Regions from separate parts of the Streptomyces auratus genome, predicted to be linked through region 1. Evidence: riboswitches for the same ligand, from Rfam matches in the RefSeq annotation. Region 1 holds a riboswitch; the other holds the start of a gene.
What was found. A riboswitch is a leader RNA that binds a small molecule or an ion and turns the genes downstream of it on or off. The one in region 1 is predicted to bind cobalamin.

Region 1 (7,447 bases):
GCCCAGCGGGAAGGTCTGTTCCAGGCGCGCCAGGCTCTCCTTGCGCAGCCCCGAGGCCACCGCCAGATCCCGGATCCGCTCCAGCCCCATTTGCTGTCCGGCCTGCACGAACGGCGGGTTCTTGCCCTTCAGCAGGGCCCAGCGCAGAACCAGCGGCCGGGTCTTGTCGGCCGCCGCGCGGGACGGGTCGGCCTCCGGTGCCTCGGTCGCGGTGCCGTCCCATGCGGCGGACGGCTCGTCGACCTGCTGCTGGAGCGCGGCCGCCAGCACGAACGGCTTGAAGGCGGACCCGACCGGGACCGCCGTGGTGTCCGCGTTGTTGCTGAAGTGCTTGGTGGCGTCCGCGCCGCCGTAGAGCGCGACGATCGCGCCGTCCTTGGGGCGTACCGAGGCGGCGCCGAATTCCACGAACTTGTCGGCCGTGCGCCGTTTCGGATCGATGGTGTCGCGGCGCACGTCGGTGACGGCCTTTTCCAGGCGGTGGGTGCGCTTTTTGTCGAACGTGGTGTGGATGCGATATCCGCCGCGTGCCAGGTCCTTGTCGGTCAGGCCGGTGTCGGCCTTGATGAACTTATTGGCTACATCGACGAGATAGCCGGTCTGGCCGGCCTGGCTGGTGGGTTTCGACAGTGCGCGGGGCTCGGGGAAGGTGCGGTATTTCGCCCGCTCCTGTGCGCTCATCTTCCCGGTGTCGACCTGCCGGTCGAGTATCCACTTCCAGCGGGCCACGGCGCGCGCGTGATTGGCCTTGCTCAGCCCCGGGTCGTACTGCTCGGAGCCCTTCAGCAGGGCCGCCAGCAGCGCGCCCTGACTGGGGTTCAGCTTCGCGGCGTCGATGCCGTAATACGCATGGGCGGCCGCCTGGATGCCGTACGAACCGCGGCCGAACCAGCTGGTGTTCAGATAGCCGCGAAGTATTTCCCGCTTCGACTTCTGGTTGCTCACCTTCAGCGCGATGACGAATTCCTTCACCTTGCGGGTGACCGTCTGGTCCTGCGAGAGATAGGTGTTCTTCACGAACTGCTGGGTGATGGTGGAGCCGCCCTGGGTGTCTCCGCCCGACACCATGGTGACCAGGGCCCGGCCGATGCCCTGGAGCGAAACTCCGGGGTCGCTGTAGAAGGTGGCGTTCTCCGCCGAGATCACGGAATTCTCGACGGAGTCGGGCACCTTGTCGAGGGTGACGTTCTGGCGGTTGACGGCACCCACGCTCACCATCTGGCTGCCGTCCGCCCAGTAATAGACGGTCGCCTCCTGGCCGGCGAGCGCATTCTCACTCGGTATGTCGACCTTTGCGTACACGAATGCTAAGAGTCCCGCCAGGCCGGCCACGCCGAGTGCGACGGCGCTCAGCCACTGTCTCCATGACGGCAGCCAACGGCGCAGACCTTTCCGTCCCTGACGCGGATAGTCGATGAACCGACGACGCCCCTTCGTGCCCTTCATGCCCGCTTAGATGTGGTGGCCACGCGTTCCGGTTGCCGAGGTAACAGAACGCTCACAAACGGCGGGTGGCCGGAGCGAAGGGGCGTCGCGGTCCGTCTTCGAGAACTTCTAGAAGTCGTCGTCGAAGGAGACCGAGCCCTCGACCGCGACCTGGTAGGCGGAGGCCCGGCGCTCGAAGAAGTTGGTCAGCTCCTGGACGTTCTGCAACTCCATGAAGGAGAACGGGTTCTCCGATCCGTAGACCGGCGCGAAGCCCAGCCGCTGCAGCCGCTGGTCGGCGACGCACTGGAGGTACTCGCGCATCGACGCGGTGTTCATGCCCGGCAGGCCGTCACCGCACAGGTCGCGCCCGAACTGCAGCTCGGCCTCGACGGCCTCCCTGAGCATCTCGGTGACCTGCTGCTCCAGCTTGTCGTCGAAGAGGTCCGGCTCCTCCTGGCGGACGGTGTCCACCACCGAGAACGCGAACTCCATGTGCATGGACTCGTCGCGGAAGACCCAGTTGGTGCCGGTGGCCAGCCCGTGCAGCAGACCGCGCGAGCGGAACCAGTACACGTATGCAAAGGCGCCGTAGAAGAACAGCCCCTCGATGCAGGCCGCGAAGCAGATCAGATTCAGCAGGAAGCGGCGCCGATCGGCCCGGGACTCCAGCCGGTCGATGCTCTCGACCGAGTCCATCCACTTGAAGCAGAACTCGGCCTTCTCCCGGATGGACGGGATGTTCTCCACCGCGGCGAAGGCGGCGGCGCGGTCGTCCGGGTCGGGCAGGTAGGTGTCCAGCAGCGTCAGATAGAACTGGACGTGCACCGCCTCCTCGAAGAGCTGACGGCTCAGGTACAGCCGCGCCTCGGGGGAGTTGATGTGCTTGTAGAGCGTCAGCACCAGGTTGTTGGCGACGATCGAGTCACCGGTCGCGAAGAACGCCACCAGCCGGCCGATCATGTGCTGCTCGCCCGGCGAGAGCTTGGCGAGATCGGCGATGTCGGAGTGGAGGTCGACCTCCTCCACGGTCCAGGTGTTCTTGATCGCGTCCCGGTAGCGGTCGTAGAACTCCGGGTACCGCATGGGACGCAGGGTCAGCTCGAAGCCCGGGTCCAGGAGGTTCTTGGTGCCGGTGGTGGCGGTGTGGGCGGCGGCCGCCGTGTTGGTCTCGGTGGGGCTTTCGGCGCGCAGCGCCGTCGTTGAGGGGATTGGGGTCTCCCCTGCTCGAACGGAGTTGAGAGCTTGGGGAAGGTCGGGCGACGGGTTGGGCATTACTGGCAGGCCTCGCAGGACTCGGGGTTTTCCAGGGAGCAGGCGACGGCCTCGGGGTCGGTGGCCTGCTGCGGGACGGGGGCACTCGCGGCGGCGGTGCCGCGCGCGGACTGGGCGATCCGGGTCGCCGGCCGGGAGCGCAGGTAGTACGTCGTCTTGATGCCGCGCTTCCAGGCGTAGGCGTACATCGAGCTGAGTTTGCCGATGGTCGGCGACGCCATGAAGAGGTTCAGCGACTGGCTCTGGTCCAGGTACGGCGTACGGGCCGCGGCCATGTCGATCAGGGCGCGCTGCGGGATCTCCCAGGCGGTGCGGTACAGCGCCCGGATCTCCTCGGGGATCCATGCGACGTCCTGCACCGAGCCGTTGGCCTCGCGCAGCGCGTCACGGGTCCGGGCGTCCCACAGGCCCAGCGCCTTGAGCTCCTCGATCAGATAGGCGTTGACCTGGAGGAACTCCCCGGACAGCGTCTCGCGCTTGAAGAGGTTGGAGACCTGCGGCTCGATGCACTCGTACACGCCCGCGATGGAGGCGATGGTCGCGGTCGGCGCGATCGCCAGCAGCAGGGAGTTGCGCATGCCGGTCAGGGCGATCCGGCTGCGCAGCGCCGCCCAGCGGTCGGCCCAGCGCGGCTCGGCGTTCGGGTAGTGGTCGGGGTGCAGCACCCCGCGGGCGGTGCGGGTCGCGGACCAGGCGGGGTGCGGGCCATGCCGCTCGGCGAGGTCGGCGGACGCCTCGTACGCGGCGAGCATGATCCGTTCGGAGATCCGGGTGGACAGCTCCTGCGCCTCGGGCGAGTCGAAGGGCAGCCGCAGCCGGAAGAAGACGTCCTGCAGGCCCATCAGGCCCAGACCGACCGGCCGCCAGCGGGAGTTGGAGGCCCCGGCCTGCTCGGTCGGGTAGAAGTTGATGTCCACGACGCGGTCGAGGAAGGTGACGGCGGTGCGGACCGTGGCGTCCAGCCGCTCCCAGTCCATCGCCTCCTCCCAGCCGCCGGCGTCGTTGCCGAGGTGGGCGGCGAGGTTCACCGACCCCAGGTTGCAGACCGCGGTCTCCCCGTCGTTCGTCACCTCCAGGATCTCGGTGCACAGGTTGGAGGAGTGCACGACCTGGCCGGGCTCGGCGGTCTGGTTGGCGGTGCGGTTGGCGGCGTCCTTGAACGTCATCCAGCCGTTGCCGGTCTGCGCCAGGGTGCGCATCATCCGGGAGTACAGCACCCGCGCCGGGATCTGCTTGACGGCTCGGCCCTCGGCCTCGGCCCGGCGGTACGCGGCGTCGAACTGCTCGCCCCACAGGTCCACCAGCTCCGGTGCGTCCGAAGGGGAGAACAGCGACCAGTCGGCGTCCGCCTCGACCCGGCGCATGAACTCGTCCGGGATCCAGTGCGCGATGTTCAGGTTGTGGGTACGGCGGGCCTCCTCACCGGTGTTGTCACGCAGCTCCAGGAACTCCTCGAGGTCCGCGTGCCAGGTCTCCAGGTAGACACAGGCGGCGCCCTTGCGCCGGCCGCCCTGGTTCACGGCCGCGACCGAGGCGTCCAGCGTGCGCAGGAACGGCACGATGCCGTTGGAGTGCCCGTTGGTGCCGCGGATCAGCGAACCCCGGGCGCGGATGCGGGAGTACGAGAGGCCGATGCCGCCGGCGTGCTTGGACAGCCGCGCCACCTGGTGGTACCGGTCGTAGATCGAGTCCAGCTCGTCCAGCGGGGAGTCCAGCAGGTAGCAGGACGACATCTGCGGGTGGCGGGTGCCGGAGTTGAAGAGGGTGGGCGAGGAGGGGAGGTAGGACAGCGAGCTGGTGAGGCGGTAGAGCTCGGTGACGTCGTCCAGCGCGCGCTCGGTGCCCTCTTCGGAATCCGCGGTCTCCGCGAGGCCGCAGGCCACCCGCAGCAGGAAGTGCTGGGGGGTCTCGATGACCTGACGGGTGGTGGGGTGGCGCAGCAGGTAGCGCGAGTGCAGGGTGCGCAGCCCGAAGTAGCCGAAGCGGTCGTCGGCGCCGTCGGCCAGAGCCCGCTCGACCAGCGCGTCCAGGCGGGCCGCGTGGGTCCGTACGAACTCCGCGGTCTCGTCGGCGATCAGGCCCTCGCGGTGACCGGTCGCGACCGAGGCGGAGAACGAGACGGCGCCCTGGCCGGCGGCCTCCTCGGCGATGGCGAGGGTGAGCAGCCGCGCGGCGAGCTTGGAGTACTGCGGCTCGTCACCGATCAGACCGGCCGCGGCATCGGTGGCCAGCGACCGCAGTTCGGCCCCGCCTGCGCCCTCGTACCGGCCGCGCAGGGCGGCGGCGGCCACCTTGCCGGGGTCGGTCGCGGTCAGGTCCTCGGTCAGTTCGGTCAGGGTGCGCAGCAGGGCGACACCCGGGCCGTCCTCGCCCGGGCCGCCGTCGGCGGCACCGGCGGCACCGGCAGACGCGGCCACCGCAGGCGGCACGACCTCGGCGTCTGACGCGGGCTCCGTTGGCGCGATGGTCACGTGATGCTCTCCCTCACTCGGCGGGGGCCGCGAGGGCGGGCACGACGGGCGCACGCGGGCATGCGGCACCCCGACACGGTCAGGAGTGCGCGGGCTCACCACGCGGCGTCCACCGGCCCAGCCCTCGGGGCCCGGACGTATCGACGTCCACACCCATGGCGGTGCGGTCGTACTGTCGGCAGGTCTTCGGACTCCGGGCGCGCGTCGGGGCCGGTTTCCGGCCGGGGAAGCGCGCCTTGACACCGTTGCGGGACAGTTCCGGATTCGCACCGGATTCCCCTGCGGCGACAGCGAGGACGAGCATACATGTGGTGGTGGGCCGTCAGGCGCACCCCCATATCTAGTGTGTCGTGAGTGATCACACGGTGTCTGTCAGTGGTCTCGGCTATGGTCGGTGGCAGTTCTCTGCTCCGTCCCGTGGAAGAAGGAGAAGGCCTCATGACCGCGCTCGCCGACCGGCCGCACATCATGGAGACCGAGCATTTCGAAGAGGCCGCCCGGATACTCGCCCGCCTGGAAGAAGGCGCGCGGTTGGAACTCATCGACGGGAAGGTCAAGAGCAAGCCCATGCCGGACGGGGATCACGGTCGGATCATTCAGTGGTTGCTCCGCATCTGCATTCAGCACAGGCCGGAGCTCTTCCTCGATCCTGGCCAGGGCCTGAAGGCGGAGACGTACCGAAAGGGCCGCCTCCGTCCGGACGCCTCGCTCGTGCCGTGTGATGCCTTCGTGGGCCAGGGGGAATGGGCAGACCCCGACCCGGTGCTCATGGTCGTCGAAGTCACCTCGCATGACTCGGATACCGACCAGCGCGACCGAGTGGAGAAGCCCCGTGCGTACGCACAAACCGGTATCCCGCTCTACCTGTTGATCGACCGCCAGGCTTGCCAGATGGTCGTCTACAGCGAACCCGATGACGGTCGCTACGAGACGGTCCATACCGTGTCGTTCGGCAAGTCGCTCCACCTCCCCGACCCCGTCGGCATCACGCTCGAAACCGAGCAGCTGAAGGACTGGGTGAACTGACCCGCGCGCGGCAACGGGCCGCCGCTTCCCCGAAGGAACGCGGCGGCCCGATGCCGAAGGACGGCCGGTGGCTCAGTGGCCGGCCGGAGCCTTCTCGGTGGCCGGCGGCAGCTCGACCACGACGCCCGCGTCGCCCGCGTCCGCCGTGTAGTCCGCGGGGCTGGTCTCGTCGGTGCCCTCGGGAGCGTTGACGGCCTTCAGGACGACGGTCAGCACGACCGACACCACGACGTTCAGGACGAAGGCGGTCAGACCGATGTAGCCGATCTCACCGATGCCGGGGATCTCCTTGCTGGAGCCGCCGAAGTGCGCCTGGGTCGGGCTGGCCACGCCGTACGCCGCGAGCGTGCCGTAGAGCATGCCGACCGCCCAGCCGGCCAGCAGCGCCCAGCGGTGGAACCAGCGGGTGAACAGGCCGCCGACCAGCGACGGCATGGTCTGCAGGATCCAGATCCCGCCCAGCAGCTGGAAGTTGATGGCGACGGTCTTGTCCATGGTGAGGACGAAGACCAGCGCGCCGACCTTCACCAGCAGCGAGACGAGCTTGGCGACCTTGTGCTCCTGCGCGGGCGTGGCGTCCGGCTTGAGGAAGTCCTTGTAGACGTTGCGGGTGAAGAGGTTGGCCGCGGCGATCGACATGATGGCCGCGGGCACCAGCGCGCCGATGCCGATCGCGGCGAACGCGACGCCGGTGAACCAGCTCGGGAACATGTCCTCGAAGAGCTGCGGGATGGCCAGCTGGGGGTTGCCCTGGATGTCCGTGCCGGCCTTGATCGCCATGAAGCCCAGCAGCGCCAGCAGCCCCAGCATCAGGGAGTAGAGCGGCAGGATGGTGGTGTTGCGGCGGATCACATTGCGGCTGCGCGAGGACAGCGTCGCCGTGATCGAGTGCGGGTACATGAAGAGCGCCAGCGCCGAGCCGAGCGCCAGAGTGGCATACGCCCACTGGGCGTTGGGCCCGCTGGTCAGCTCGCCGCGCGGCTTGCCGGGGACGGGTCCCGGCTGGGACAGCGCCTTGCCGGCCGAGTGGAAGATCGCGTCGAAGCCGCCCAGCTTGATCGGGATGTAGATGATGGCCACGGCGATGACGAGATAGATCAGCCCGTCCTTGACGAACGCGATCAGAGCCGGCGCCCGCAGCCCCGAGGAGTAGGTGTATGCGGCCAGGACGGCGAACGCGATCAGCAGCGGCAGGTCCTTGACGAACCAGTTGGTGTGCTCGCCGCCCCCGATCCCCAGCACGTCCAGGA
Region 2 (7,447 bases), 1.2 Mb from region 1:
GTCCCGGACGAAGGACCAGGCGAGCATGGTGACCGGTCCGGTGAGCATGCCCTTGACCGGGCGGTCGGTGAGCGACTGGGCGTACTGCGTCCAGCGCACCGTCATCGGCTCGGGGCGGGAGATGTCACCGGCCAGGATCGGCGGGCGGACACAGCGGGTGCCGTAGGACTGCACCCAGCCGTGCTGGGTGGCGAGATAGCCGGTCAGCTGCTCGGCGAAGTACTGGACCATGTCATTGCGCTCGGGCTCCCCGTGCACCAGGACATCGAGACCGGCCTTCTCCTGGAAGGCGAGGACCTCGCGGATCTCGGCCGCGATGCGCTCGTCGTAGGCGGCGGCGTCGATGCGCCCGGCCCGCAGCGCGGCACGGGCGGCGCGCAACTGGTCGGTCTGCGGGAACGAGCCGATGGTCGTGGTCGGCAGCAGCGGCAGCCCGAGGTGGGCTCGCTGGGCGGCGGCCCGCTCGGCGTACGGCGCCGAGCGGCGGCCGTCGGCCCCGGTGACGGCCGCGGCCCGGGCCCGTACCGCCGGGTCATGGGTGAGCTGCGAACCGGAGCGGGACGCCAGGTCCGCCCGGTTGGCGGCGAGTTCGGCGGCGATCGCGCCGGTGCCCCGGCTCAGACCCCGCGCCAGCGTCACGACCTCGGCGGTCTTCTGTCGCGCGAAGGCCAGCCAGCGGGCGATCTGCGGGTCGATCTCCCGCTCCATACCGACGTCCAGCGGAACGTGCAGCAGCGAGCAGGACGACGACACATCGACCCGCTCGGCCAGACCGAGCAGCGTCCCCAGGGTGGCCAGCGACTGCTCGAAGTCGTTGAGCCACACATTGCGGCCGTCGACGACCCCGGCGACCAGCCGCTTGCCGGGCAGTCCGCCGGCCGCCGCGAGATCGGCGAGGTTGGCGGCCGCGGCGCCGGTGAAGTCCAGCGCCAGGCCCTCGACGGGCGCCTTGGCCAGCACCGGCAGCGCCTCGCCCAGCCGGTCGAAGTACGAGGCGACCAGCAATTGCGGGCGGTCGGTGAGCGCACCGAGGCCGCGGTAGGCGCGGGCCGCGGCGTCGAGTTCGGCGGGGGAGCGGTCCTGCACCAGGGCCGGTTCGTCCAGCTGCACCCAGCGGGCGCCGGCCGCCCGCAGGTCGGCGAGCACCTCGGCGTAGACGGGCAGCAGCCGGTCCAGCAGCGTCAGCGGGTCGAAGCCGGCCGCGACACCGGGCGCGGGCTTGGCCAGCAGAAGGTAGCTGACCGGACCGAGCAGCACCGGGCGGGCGGTGAGGCCGAGCGCGAGCGCCTCCCGCAGTTCGGTCACCTGCTTGCCGGAGTCCGCGGCGAAGATCGTGTCCGGGCCCAACTCCGGGACCAGATAGTGGTAGTTGGTGTCGAACCACTTGGTCATCTCCAGCGGCGCCACGTCCTGGGTGCCGCGGGCCATCGCGAAGTAGCCGTCCAGCGGGTCGGCGGCCACCGCCGCGCGGTGCCGGGCCGGGATCGCCCCCACCATCACCGTGGTGTCCAGGACGTGGTCGTAGTACGAGAAGTCGCCGGTCGGCACCTCGTGGACACCGGCCTCGGCCAGCTGCTGCCAGGTGGCACGGCGCAGTGCGGCGGCGGTGCTTTCGAGGGCGTCGGCGCTGACGTGGCCCTTCCAGTAGCCTTCGACGGCCTTCTTCAGTTCGCGGTGCGGTCCCTGACGGGGGTAGCCGTGCACGGTGGCGCGGGCGGCCGCGGCGGCGGATGTGCTGGTCACGGAACTCTCCTTCGCGAGTATGACTCCATGGACCCCGGGACGGGTCGAGAGCGCGAAGGGACGGCGAACCGGGCGGGCAGCGGCGCCAACTGGCCGTCCGTGCCCGCCTGAGGTGTCCGCCGACCTGCCCTCGAGGTCACCGAGATCGCCCCGTGCACCGGTCGCACGGGGGCACTGGCAGGTCTTCGGACTCGTGGGCACATCCGCCTGGGCGGACATCTACTGGCCGTCGCTTCCCAGACCCGGCCGGGCCCAGTGCGTATGACGGCGGTCGTTCCCACTCACCGCTGCGGGGCAGTCCCGGAATTCCACCGGGTTCCCTCTTGCGACGCGTCTGCCTGGCGGGCAGGGCGAACCAGTTGCACCCGCCACCCTAGGCGCTGCCGCCCCGATCGGACACCGGCTCCCGGACTCCGGCGCGTGACATGGGCCACCGGCCCGCCGCTGTGCTTTGCCCTGGAGCGCACTCCAGCTCCTAGCGTGGGCGCAGGACCTGACCACCCGTCGCTGAACGAAGGGGACATCGTGCGCTACACACTGTTCGGCAGGACCGGCCTGCGGGTGAGCGAGCTGAGCCTGGGGACCATGACGATCGGCGGCGACCCGGGCTGGGGCACCGACAAGGACACCAGCAGCCGGATCCTGGACGCCTATGCGGACGCGGGCGGCAACTTCATCGACACCGCCAACAACTACACCGACGGCTCCTCGGAGCGGATCCTGGGGGAGCTGCTCGAAGGCCGCCGGGACAGCTTCGTGCTGGCCACCAAATACACCTGCGCGACCCGCCAGGGCGAGGTGAACGCCGCGGGCAACCACCGCAAGAACCTGGTCCGTTCGGTGGAGGCCAGTCTGGAGCGGCTGCGCACCGACCACGTCGATGTGTTGTGGGTGCACGCACGGGACCACTTCACGCCCGTGGAGGAGGTCATGCGGGCGCTCGACGACATGGTGCGGTCGGGCAAGGTGCTCCACGTCGGCGTCTCCGACTGGCCGGCCTGGGAGATCGCTCAGGCCAACACCCTCGCCGAGCTGCGCGGCTGGACCGCGTTCGCGGGCTCGCAGCTGCGCTACAACCTGCTGGAGCGGACGCCGGAGCGGGAACTGCTGCCGCAGGCCCGCGCCTTCGATCTGGCCGTGCTGGCCTGGGCACCGCTCGCGGCCGGCAGGCTCACCGGCAAGTACCGCCGCGGCGAGACCGGCCGGCTGGACGGCAACGCCGCCGACGACGCCCGAGACCACCAGGCGGAGGAGACCATCACCGCGGTGCTGGAGGTCGCCGAGCAGGGCGGCTGGAGCCCGGCGCAGGTGGCGCTGGCGTGGCTGCGCAGCCGGCCCGGCACCGTCATCCCGATCATCGGCGCCACCAAGGAGAGCCAGCTCCGCGACAATCTCGGCGCGGTCGAGGTCACGCTCGACGCCGATGCGCTGGCCCGGCTCGACCGGACCAGCGCGGTGTCCCTCGGCTTCCCGCACGACTTCCTGCGGGAGCCGCGGGTCGTCGAGAACGTCTACGGCGACCGCTGGGGCCGGATCGAGGACCGGCGGTCCACCTATCGTCGGACGATCGGCGGGATCGGGTGACGGGAGGCGGGACCCGCTGACCGACCGGCGGGATCGGGTGACGGGAGGCGGGACCTGCTGACCGACCGGCGGGTCCACTGACCGGCCGCCCGCCGCCGTCGATCCCCGCCCCCCCCGCCGCCGGCCCCCGGCGGGGGCGGCCGCCCCCCCCGCTCGCTCGCCCGGCAGATGCCCGATTACGCCGAACGCCGCCGCCCGGATGGCCGGGCGGCGGCGTCTGCTGTCTATTGAGTCAGGAGGTGGCCCGCCCGGGGCCGGAGCGGACGGACCGAGGAGAAGGACGCCCGATGAGGAGAACCGCCGGCCCGGCCGTCGCCGTGGCCACCGTCGCGCTGTGTGCCATGGGCCTCGGCGGCTGTACGAACACCGGCGAGGGCACCGCCCCGGCCCGGTCCCGCACCCCCACCGCGGCGACGGTGACCGCGGGGCCGACCAGCGCGGCCCCGGCCGCCGCCCGCCTGACCATCAAGGACTTCACCTTCAAGCCGGCCGCGCTGTCCGTACGGCCCGGCGGCACGGTCACCGTGGTCAACGAGGACTCCACCACCCACACCGTGACGGCCACCGGCCCCAAGGCCTTCGACACCGGCAGCATCGGGCCGGGCCGGACTGTCACCTTCAAGGCTCCGGGCAAGGCCGGCAGCTACCCCTTCATCTGCACGATCCACCCGTACATGAAGGGCGCGCTCACCGTCCGCTGACCGCCTGACCGCCTGACCGCCTGACCGCCTGACCGCCGCTCACCATGAGGCTGGGAGATGCCGTGGCACCAGACAGCTCCGTACCGGAGCGCGGGCGGGCCCGCCGGGTCCCCCGCGGCATCGCGCGGGTGCTCGCGGCGGCCGGGCTGGCCGTGGACGCCGCCGTCCATGCCCGGGTCGCCGCGCAGTACGACGCGGTCACCGCGACCATCGGCCAGGGCACGCTCTTCCGCGTCGAGGCCGTCCTCGCCGCAATCGCCGCCCTGCTGGTGCTGGTCTGGCGCCGTCCGGCGGCCGACATCTTCGCCTGGCTGGTCGCCACGGGCGGCCTCGCGCTGCTGCTCCTGTACACCTACGTGGACGTCGGCACACTGGGGCCGGTGCCGAACATGTACGAACGGGCCTGGACCGGCGACAAGAAGATCGCCGCCCTCGCCCAGGCCGTCGCCGTCCTGGCCACCGTCTTCCTGCTGTCCACCCGCGCCCGGCCGCCGGGCAGACACCGCAGATGAGCCTGCGCCGCCCGGGTCAGTGCCGAGTCGGGGCTGCCGCCCGGGTCAGTGCTTGAGCGCGCTGCGCTGCTGCCACTGCTGCCAGCTCTCCTGCCAGACCTCCAGGCCGTTGCCGACATCGGTCTTGTCGGTGTTGCTGGTGCCCTTCACCTCGACCGTGGAGCCGATCGGGAGGAAGTCGTAGGCCTTCTTGGCGTCCGAGGTGGTCATGCCGAAGCAGCCGTGGCTGTTGTTCTCCACGCCGATCGACTTGTTCCACGGGGCGGAGTGCAGGAACGTCCCGGACGCGGTGAGGTGGGTGACCCACTTGGAGTCCAGCATCCACTTGTCGCCGTACCCGATGGTGGCGGAGTCCATCGTCTCGGCCGCGTTCTTGCTGCGTACGGTGTGCACCCCGCCGCGGGTCGGGGCCTCCGGGGAGCCCGCGGAGCCGCGGATGGTGCCGACGTTCTTGCCGTTGTCGTACATCGTCATGGTGTGCGACGGGACATCGATGACGGCCTTGTGGTCGCTGCCGATGGTGAATCCGAAGTTGTAGTCCCGGGCGAACCAGCCGCCGTCCGTGCCGGAGTTGATCCCGGACAGCGCGCCCTTCACGGAGACCTTGGTGCCGGTCGGCCAGTAGTCCTTGGGGCGCCAGTCGATCCGGTCCTTGCCGGAGTAGTCCTTGACCCAGCCCCAGGCACCCTGGACCTTCGGCTGCGTGGAGACCGTCAGCGCCTTCTCGATCTCGGCGCGCCGGTCCTTGGCTATCGGGTGGTCGAACAGGATCGAGACCGGCATTCCGCTGCCCACGGTCTGGCCGCCGCCCGGGGTGTTGGTGAGCTTGTTGACCTTGTCGGCCTGCTGCGTGGTGAAGTCCGAGGTGCCGGAGGATTCCTTGCCCTTGGCCGACTTCGCCTTCGTGTGCACGGTGTAGGTGGTCTGCGGCGCGACCTTGCCGTCCGAGGTCCATGACGTGCCGTCACCGGCGAGCCGTCCGGCGACCTTGTCGCCCTTGTCGGTCTTGACCTCGACGGAGGTGAGCTTTCCGCCGTCGGCCCGCACGGATATCCGCGAGCCGAGCTTGGCCGACTTGGTTCCGGCGGCCGGGGTGACGGTCACCTTGGTCGCCGGCTCGTCCGCCTTCGACGCGTCCGTACCCGGCCCGCACGCGCTCAACAGTGCGGCCGCCGCGGTCAGGGCGGGTATCAACCGGGCAGAGTGGCGGCGTGATGCGGCGTGCACGGGGGTCCCTCCAAAGCAGAACAGCTGACAGTGGCGGAGCCCGGCCCTGAGGGGTCACGTTCAGGGCTGTCGATGCACCCGCCGCATATGCAGAGGGTGTGTCTGCCGAGATGGTTGCCTCGTGCACCGATTCATGAGGACACAGTTCGATATCGGGGCTGTTGGGTAGTCGGCGGTGGCCGGCCACGGACGGTGGCCGGCCTCGGTCGCATGGCGGCCGGCCATGGGCACATGGCTGCGCCCCTGTTGCCCGCGGCCCCGCCGCGGGCAACAGGGGCGGACAGGGGCAGCCGGTCGGGAAGCGTCAGCGGGCCGGAAGCGTCAGCTGGAGGGCGGTGTGCCGCCCCCGCCGCTGCCCGGTGTTCCCGTACCGCCGCCCTGCACCCCTTCGCTCGGCGTCCCCCCGCCGGTGGTCCCACCGCCCGGACCGGTCTCCCCTCCCGTCGACGAGGGCGTCCCGCCGGTGGTGTTGCTGCCTCCCGTGGTCCCCGGCGGCTGCCCGGTGGTCTCGCCGGTGCTCGTACCCGGGGAGCCGGTGGTCCCGGAGGACGTCTCGCCGGACGACGGGGATTCGTTCGGCGGCGGCTGGGAGGAGGAGGGTCCACTGGGGGTCTCGGACGGCGGGGAGGTCGGGCTGTCGGCGGTGCCGGTGGTTCCCTGGGGGCGCGTGAACCAGGTGCCCGTCTTCGGGTTGCGCAGCGTGAATTCCTTGATCTTGGACTTCGCGGGCTTGACGACGACCACGTTCGAGGACCGGTATCCGGGCCACTTCGTGCCGACCGTCTTCACGCTTCCCTGGAGGGCCTTCGGCTGCGTCAGCGGGTTGCCGCACTTGCAGCGCACCCGCGGCACGCCGTACGCGTCGACCATGACCGCGGTGCCGGCCTGCAGGACCGACTGGAATTCGGTGGTCCTGCCGTCCTTGTAGCCGTGGTTGGTGACCCGGGTGTCATAGGCCAGCTGTACGGGCGTCAGCGACCGCAGATAGCGCGGGACATCGCCCGGGGTGACGCCCACGACGCCGGCGAACGCCTGGTTCTTCGCGGGGGCGCCGGTGAGGTAGCTGATCTGCTTCTCGACGTCGCAGCTCGCGCTGTTCTCGGTCCCGCCGTAGAGGCCGGGGGTCGCGCCCGAGAATTCGCTGTTGGAGCCGCTGGACTGCTTGGGCGTGGCGGACGTGGTCGGGGTGGACTCGTTCGCCGACGACTCGGTGACCGGGTTCGGGCCGGTCGAGGCGGCCGGCTCGGCGAACACCTCGCTCGTGGTGCCGCTCGGCCGGGTGAGCACGATGGTGATGATCACGGCCGCGACCACGACCGCGGCGATGATCGCGACCCGCGGTGCGGACCGCCACCAGGGCCTGCCGCCCCCGGCTCCGCCGCCCCCGCCGCCTCCGCCCCCGCCGCGTCCGCCGGGGCCACCCGGGCCGCTGGGTCCGCCCGGGCGGGGGGCGGTTACCGGCGTGGTGGGCTCCTCCGGCCGCGCTCCTGGTTGCGGAGCCACCTGTGTGGGCTCGTGCGGGTGGCCGGAGAGCGGACCCGACGGCGGTCCTGTCGGGTGACTGTCCGGCGGCGGTGAAGAAGTCACGGGTGGCCCTTCCGACGCGTGTGGGCCATCCGGCTATGCGAATTTTGCCCGTGTTTGTCGATGTCAAGGCCATTGTGTGCCCGGGTTCGGTAC

Region 2: linked by a shared signal. The riboswitch ahead of metE (5-methyltetrahydropteroyltriglutamate--homocysteine S-methyltransferase) and the one ahead of BKA18_RS24275 (ribonucleoside-diphosphate reductase subunit alpha) in region 1 are both predicted to bind cobalamin.

What each region holds. Positions count from the first base shown of each region.
Region 1 covers NZ_JBNGCB010000003.1:1,037,837-1,045,283, forward strand. The annotation lists gene BKA18_RS24265 (transglycosylase domain-containing protein) at 1-1,446, opposite strand, end outside; gene BKA18_RS24270 (ribonucleotide-diphosphate reductase subunit beta) at 1,555-2,700, opposite strand; gene BKA18_RS24275 (ribonucleoside-diphosphate reductase subunit alpha) at 2,700-5,171, opposite strand; cobalamin riboswitch at 5,332-5,479, opposite strand; gene BKA18_RS24280 (Uma2 family endonuclease) at 5,610-6,197, shown strand; gene mctP (monocarboxylate uptake permease MctP) at 6,270-7,447, opposite strand, start outside.
Region 2 covers NZ_JBNGCB010000003.1:2,275,034-2,282,480, forward strand. The annotation lists gene metE (5-methyltetrahydropteroyltriglutamate--homocysteine S-methyltransferase) at 1-1,743, opposite strand, end outside; cobalamin riboswitch at 1,903-2,119, opposite strand; gene BKA18_RS29685 (aldo/keto reductase) at 2,269-3,327, shown strand; gene BKA18_RS29690 (cupredoxin domain-containing protein) at 3,615-4,028, shown strand; gene BKA18_RS29695 (hypothetical protein) at 4,091-4,540, shown strand; gene BKA18_RS29700 (L,D-transpeptidase) at 4,586-5,767, opposite strand; gene BKA18_RS29705 (DUF6777 domain-containing protein) at 6,089-7,069, opposite strand.